Regions from separate parts of the Sutcliffiella sp. FSL R7-0096 genome, predicted to be linked through region 1. Evidence: a T-box and tRNA genes for the amino acid it is inferred to sense, from the RefSeq annotation. Region 1 holds a T-box; the other holds one or more tRNA genes.

Region 1 (3,375 bases):
ACGATATCCCCATACTTTTCACCGAATAATGCCATTGCCCCCATCGCTTTCGCTTCTGTTATGGACTTGTTTTCAATGACAACATTCATGCTAGCCCAGATCTTTTCGTTGACGATTGCTTCTATTTGCTCCATCTCTTCCTGTGTTACCTGACCAAAGTGTGAGAAGTCAAAACGAAGACGGTCTGCAGTAACCTGGGAACCAGCTTGGTTTACATGTGTGCCAAGCACATCTTTCAAAGCTTGGTGCAGAATGTGCGTAGCAGTGTGATTTTTGATGATTTGAGCACGGTTCTTTGCATGAACTTCTGCTTTTACCGTTTGCTCTCTTTTCAGCACACCTTCCTCTACAACGATGGTATGTAAATTTTGGCCGTTAGGAGCTTTTTGAACATCCTTCACAAATCCTCTTCCGGATTCGGTAACGATATATCCGTGATCAGCAATCTGCCCACCACTCTCGGCGTAGAAAGGTGTTTCTGACAAAATGACTTGTACCTCATCGCCGGTTTCAGCTGAATCTGCAAGCTCCCCATTTTTGACAATGACGGAGAGTGTTGTCTCTGCGGATAGTTGGTCATACCCAATAAAGCTGCTTTCGGAACGGACCTCCCCTAAAACTCCGGATTGGACCTGCATGGAGCTGGAATCTTGACGAGCGGAACGAGCACGATCCCGCTGGCCTTCCATCTCTTTTTCAAACCCTTCGTGATCAAGGGACATGCCCTGTTCTTCCACATACTCTTCTGTTAATTCCACCGGGAAACCGTACGTATCATAAAGGCGGAATGCGTCTGCACCGGAAACGACTGTTCTGCCTTCCTCTTTCGCTTTTGCTATGACGGTCGAAAGGATTGCCAAACCATCATTTAGTGTTTCATGGAATCGCTCTTCTTCTGTTTTTACTACACGCTGGATGAAATCCTGTTTTTCTTTTACTTCTGGGTAGAAATCCACCATGATTTCCGCTACTACTGGCACAAGCTCATACATAAATGGACGGTTGATGCCAAGTTGTTTTGCGTAACGAACAGCTCTTCTTAAAAGGCGACGAAGAACATAGCCACGTCCTTCATTAGAAGGTAGGGCACCGTCACCAACTGCAAATGTCACCGTGCGGATATGGTCAGCAATTACTTTAAATGCCGTATCTTTTTCCTCGTTTGTTCTATACTTTTCACCAGATATTTTTTCAGTCGCTTGTATGATTGGAATGAAAAGGTCTGTATCAAAGTTTGTCGGTACATCTTGGATAACAGATACCATACGCTCAAGGCCCATACCTGTATCAATATTCTTCTTTGGAAGCGGTGTGTAGGTATGATCTGGATTGTGGTTGAACTCTGAGAATACAAGGTTCCAAATTTCGAGATAGCGTTCGTTCTCTCCTCCTGGATATAGTTCCGGATCATTTTGATCGTTCCCATAGCTTTCACCACGGTCATAGAATATTTCCGTATTTGGTCCACTTGGACCTTCACCGATGTCCCAGAAGTTACCCTCGAGTCGGATAATTCTTTCTGCAGGAACACCAATCACTTCATTCCAATACTGATATGCTTCCTCATCTTCAGGATGGATGGTGACAGAGAGTTTTTCCTGGTCAAAGCCGATCCATTTTTCACTTGTAAGGAACTCCCACGCCCAGTCGATTGCTTCTTTCTTGAAGTACTCTCCGATGGAGAAGTTACCAAGCATTTCAAAGAAAGTATGATGACGGGCAGTTTTCCCGACGTTTTCTATATCATTCGTGCGGATGGATTTTTGTGCATTACAAATTCGGGGATTTGCCGGAATGACACGTCCATCAAAGTATTTTTTTAATGTAGCCACTCCACTGTTGATCCATAAAAGGGAAGGATCTTCGTGTGGGACAAGTGATGCGCTAGGTTCAACCGCATGTCCTTTTTCTTTGAAGAAATCTAGGAACATTTGTCGTACTTGAGCGGATGTTAGATGTTTCATGTGATTTTCCTCCTTTAATTGTTACTGTCAATACTCCTGTTTCCTTACGTTCCAAGTGTTAAGCTTTCCACGGGGCGGTGCTTGAGCCTGGTCATTTCATTGAAGGCCATTCAAATTTCTAATGATTTGTTTTACACCGCAAGCTTCCGCAACCGGCTTCGCTTATCCAGAGGGCGACCTTTAGCCTCCCGATGGAGTCACACACCTTTCATTACAGTCAACAGGGGGACTTTGTTTCAAGAAAACAAAAAACTCCCGTCCCTAATAACAGGGACGAGAGTGTTCTCGCGGTACCACCCTGATTATGACAGAAAAGTTCCGTCATCTCTCAGATTGCTTTAACGGTGCAAACCGGCAGGATTTTACCCTGCTCTCCGGATTAGCTTTCCATTACCCTTCATCCTGGAATTCTTTCAGCCGTGGAATTCCTCTCTAAGTGAGCAATGCTCGTCAGGATGGACTGTAACGTACTCAGATCCTTCTTTGAATTGGTTTATGTAGCTAGTATGTTTCGATTATATGCAACAGAAAGACGGTTGTCAATGTTTGATGAAATGAGCAGTAAGATGGGTCAAAGTGACCTTTAACACAGCAAATACCGGTACTGCTAATATCAATCCAATCACTCCCGCCACCTCTCCTCCTATCAAGAGGGCCAAAATGATGAATACAGGATGGATATGCAAGCTTTTTCCTACGATGAGAGGAGATAAAATGTTGCCCTCTATAAATTGAAGTCCAAATATGACGATAATGACGAGAATCACCATTTTCACTGACATAGTCGCGGCGATAATCACAGCCGGGAAAGCCCCTATTATCGGGCCAAAATAAGGGATGATATTGGTGATTCCGATAATAACGCCAAGAACTAAAGCATACTTCATACCACTTAACCAGAGGGCTACCGTTGCTAAAAAGCCAATAATCAGGCAAACAGTAAGCTGTCCTCTTATATAGCTACCTAAAGAGATGTCCACATCTTTTAAAAAGGCGAGCCCCGGCTCCCGCCATTTTCTAGGTGTAAGATACCAGACAAGTTTCTTGACCTGATCGTAATCCTTCAACAGATAAAATACTATAAATGGGATGACAATCAGAATGAAGATGGAATTTAATATTCCTTTCATTCCTGCTACTACCCTTGTTAAAAGATTAGACAGCATCGCTTCGAATTCACCAAAAGTCTGATCTACCCTTTCATGGATTCCGTCAGGCCAACTAGAGGTGGAGCTATGAATTTGTTTGATCCAACCACTATATGTTTGAGCAAGTCGTGGAAAATTGTCGGAAAGCTCCCACAGTTGGTCAATGATGACGGGTATGCCTTTGTACCCTATGAGACCGATTCCACCAAAAAACAATAGATAGATCAGAAGAATGGCTATAGGCCTTGGCATGCCTCTATTGT
Region 2 (3,375 bases), 620 kb from region 1:
GCGCTAGCTTCGGTGGAGGCGTCGGTGGGATACTACCCTGGCTGTATTGAAATTCTAACCCGCAGCCCTTATCGGGCTGGGAGACAGTGTCAGGTGGGCAGTTTGACTGGGGCGGTCGCCTCCTAAAGAGTAACGGAGGCGCCCAAAGGTTCCCTCAGAATGGTTGGAAATCATTCGCAGAGTGTAAAGGCACAAGGGAGCTTGACTGCGAGACCTACAAGTCGAGCAGGGACGAAAGTCGGGCTTAGTGATCCGGTGGTTCCGCATGGAAGGGCCATCGCTCAACGGATAAAAGCTACCCCGGGGATAACAGGCTTATCTCCCCCAAGAGTCCACATCGACGGGGAGGTTTGGCACCTCGATGTCGGCTCATCGCATCCTGGGGCTGTAGTCGGTCCCAAGGGTTGGGCTGTTCGCCCATTAAAGCGGTACGCGAGCTGGGTTCAGAACGTCGTGAGACAGTTCGGTCCCTATCCGTCGTGGGCGCAGGAAATTTGAGAGGAGCTGTCCTTAGTACGAGAGGACCGGGATGGACGCACCGCTGGTGTACCAGTTGTCTTGCCAAAGGCATAGCTGGGTAGCTACGTGCGGACGGGATAAGTGCTGAAAGCATCTAAGCATGAAGCCCCCCTCAAGATGAGATTTCCTTTTACTTCGGTAAGTAAGATCCCTGAAAGATGATCAGGTAGATAGGTTCGAGGTGGAAGCATGGCGACATGTGGAGCTGACGAATACTAATCGATCGAGGACTTAACCCAACAATGATGAAATAAGTGAACGATATGAATATCTTGATACGAACACACTATCTAGTTTTGAAGGAATAAAAAAGATGAAAAACTTCTTGATTTTCTTTCTCAATTTTGTATAATATTATTTGTCTGGTAATGATGGCGAAGAGGTCACACCCGTTCCCATACCGAACACGGAAGTTAAGCTCTTCAGCGCCGATGGTAGTTGGGGGATCTCCCCCTGTGAGAGTAGGACGTTGCCAGGCGGATAATATGGAGGATTAGCTCAGCTGGGAGAGCACCTGCCTTACAAGCAGGGGGTCGGCGGTTCGATCCCGTCATCCTCCACCATAAATTCTTCACATATTGAAAAAATCAACAATAATGCCGGTGTAGCTCAGTTGGTAGAGCAACTGACTTGTAATCAGTAGGTCGTGGGTTCGACTCCTATCGCCGGCACCATTATGTGCCATTAGCTCAGTCGGTAGAGCATCTGACTTTTAATCAGAGGGTCGAAGGTTCGAGTCCTTCATGGCACACCATTTATCTTGCGGGTGTGGCGGAATTGGCAGACGCGCTAGACTTAGGATCTAGTGTCTTTGACGTGGGGGTTCGAGTCCCTTCACCCGCATTGTAATTTTATATTAGCGGAAGTAGTTCAGTGGTAGAACACCACCTTGCCAAGGTGGGGGTCGCGGGTTCGAATCCCGTCTTCCGCTCCAACAGATTTGCCGGGGTGGCGGAACTGGCAGACGCACAGGACTTAAAATCCTGCGGTAGGTGACTACCGTACCGGTTCGATTCCGGTCCTCGGCACCAGAGTTTTTTATAATAGCAAAATTACTTTCATTTATAAGCGCCCGTAGCTCAATTGGATAGAGCGTTTGACTACGGATCAAAAGGTTAGGGGTTCGAGTCCTCTCGGGCGCGCCATTATCGGGGAGTAGCTCAGCTTGGTAGAGCACTTGGTTTGGGACCAAGGGGTCGCAGGTTCAAATCCTGTCTTCCCGACCATTAATATTTACCCTTGATATGGGGCCTTAGCTCAGCTGGGAGAGCGCCTGCTTTGCACGCAGGAGGTCAGCGGTTCGATCCCGCTAGGCTCCACTTTAATACTTTTACTTTTTGGCGGTGTAGCGACGAGCATTACTTCAAGAATTTGCTCCGAGTTGTGCCGACGGATTAGCATCCTTGAATTTGCTTGCAGAGGAAGGGACACAGACCAGTAACATTGGTGCCTGTAAATCTAATGAAATACTTTTACTTTTTGGCGGTGTAGCTCAGCTGGCTAGAGCGTACGGTTCATACCCGTGAGGTCGGGGGTTCGATCCCCTCCGCCGCTACCAAAAAGGACCTTTAGCTCAGCTGGTTAGAGCAGACGGCTCATAACCGTCCGGTCGTAGGTTCGAGTCCTACAAGGTCCACCAGTTCTTTCTATACGCGGAGGAATACCCAAGTCCGGCTGAAGGGATCGGTCTTGAAAACCGACAGGGGTGTCAAAGCCCGCGGGGGTTCGAATCCCTCTTCCTCCGCCATATTAACTTTAGAATATGGTGAGTATAGATTCTATATTATTATCGCGGGGTGGAGCAACGAGCATAGGCTTCTTGCAAAAGCTTCGAGTTGTACCGGTCGACAGACTACTCTGCACACACTTTCAGAGAACGGGACAGTCGGTATATATAAGCATAGAATTTTAAACTTAATTAATATTATCGCGGGGTGGAGCAGTCCGGTAGCTCGTCGGGCTCATAACCCGAAGGTCGCAGGTTCAAATCCTGTCCCCGCAACCAAATGGTCCCGTGGTGTAGCGGTTAACATGCCTGCCTGTCACGCAGGAGATCGCCGGTTCGATCCCGGTCGGGACCGCCATTTTTTCAAAATATTATAGTTTGGCTCGGTAGCTCAGTTGGTAGAGCAATGGACTGAAAATCCATGTGTCGGCGGTTCGATTCCGTCCCGAGCCACTTTGTTTTTTCACAAAGTGAAGAAAACATCATTAAATGCCGGTGTAGCTCAGTTGGTAGAGCAACTGACTTGTAATCAGTAGGTCGTGGGTTCGACTCCTATCGCCGGCACCATTCTTAAATTAAATAGTATTATGGCGGTTGTGGCGAAGTGGTTAACGCACCTGATTGTGGTTCAGGCATTCGTGGGTTCGATTCCCATCAGTCGCCCTTTTTAGCGGGTGTAGTTTAATGGTAAAACCTCAGCCTTCCAAGCTGATGTCGTGGGTTCGATTCCCATCACCCGCTCCATTTTTGTGGGCCTATAGCTCAGCTGGTTAGAGCGCACGCCTGATAAGCGTGAGGTCGGTGGTTCGAGTCCACTTAGGCCCACCATTTTATAAAAAAAATGACGTTCCACCATAGCTCAGCGGTAGAGCATTCGGCTGTTAACCGAAGGGTCGTAGGTTCGAATCCTACTGGTGGAGCCATCTCTGGGGAAGTACTCAAGTGGCTGAAGAGGCGCCCCTGCTAAGGGTGTAGGTCGTGTAAGCGGCGCGAGGGTTCAAATCCCTCCTTCTCCGCCAGAATATCTGGCCCGTTGGTCAAGCGGTTAAGACACCGCCCTTTCACGGCGGTAACACGGGTTCGAATCCCGTACGGGTCATCAAAAGTTGTGGTATTTATAAAATATCATG

The links. The T-box of region 1 lies ahead of alaS (alanine--tRNA ligase). A T-box ahead of a tRNA ligase gene usually reads a tRNA of that ligase, here a tRNA-Ala.
Region 2: it encodes a tRNA-Ala, which carries the amino acid that the T-box ahead of alaS (alanine--tRNA ligase) is inferred to sense. The anticodon was not compared.

The regions. Positions count from the first base shown of each region.
Region 1 covers NZ_CP152003.1:3,320,343-3,323,717, forward strand. Annotated here, with positions in the region: gene alaS (alanine--tRNA ligase) at 1-1,964, opposite strand, end outside; T-box leader at 2,231-2,457, opposite strand; gene MKY77_RS17085 (AI-2E family transporter) at 2,504-3,375, opposite strand, start outside.
Region 2 covers NZ_CP152003.1:3,935,917-3,939,291, reverse strand. Annotated here, with positions in the region: rRNA gene MKY77_RS20270 (23S ribosomal RNA) at 1-758, shown strand, start outside; rRNA gene rrf (5S ribosomal RNA) at 881-997, shown strand; tRNA gene MKY77_RS20260 (tRNA-Val) at 1,007-1,082, shown strand; tRNA gene MKY77_RS20255 (tRNA-Thr) at 1,118-1,193, shown strand; tRNA gene MKY77_RS20250 (tRNA-Lys) at 1,198-1,273, shown strand; tRNA gene MKY77_RS20245 (tRNA-Leu) at 1,282-1,362, shown strand; tRNA gene MKY77_RS20240 (tRNA-Gly) at 1,379-1,453, shown strand; tRNA gene MKY77_RS20235 (tRNA-Leu) at 1,462-1,550, shown strand; tRNA gene MKY77_RS20230 (tRNA-Arg) at 1,588-1,664, shown strand; tRNA gene MKY77_RS20225 (tRNA-Pro) at 1,669-1,745, shown strand; tRNA gene MKY77_RS20220 (tRNA-Ala) at 1,766-1,838, shown strand; tRNA gene MKY77_RS20215 (tRNA-Met) at 2,001-2,077, shown strand; tRNA gene MKY77_RS20210 (tRNA-Ile) at 2,082-2,158, shown strand; tRNA gene MKY77_RS20205 (tRNA-Ser) at 2,174-2,266, shown strand; tRNA gene MKY77_RS20200 (tRNA-Met) at 2,448-2,524, shown strand; tRNA gene MKY77_RS20195 (tRNA-Asp) at 2,528-2,603, shown strand; tRNA gene MKY77_RS20190 (tRNA-Phe) at 2,626-2,698, shown strand; tRNA gene MKY77_RS20185 (tRNA-Thr) at 2,737-2,812, shown strand; tRNA gene MKY77_RS20180 (tRNA-His) at 2,836-2,908, shown strand; tRNA gene MKY77_RS20175 (tRNA-Gly) at 2,916-2,989, shown strand; tRNA gene MKY77_RS20170 (tRNA-Ile) at 2,997-3,073, shown strand; tRNA gene MKY77_RS20165 (tRNA-Asn) at 3,094-3,168, shown strand; tRNA gene MKY77_RS20160 (tRNA-Ser) at 3,174-3,264, shown strand; tRNA gene MKY77_RS20155 (tRNA-Glu) at 3,273-3,344, shown strand.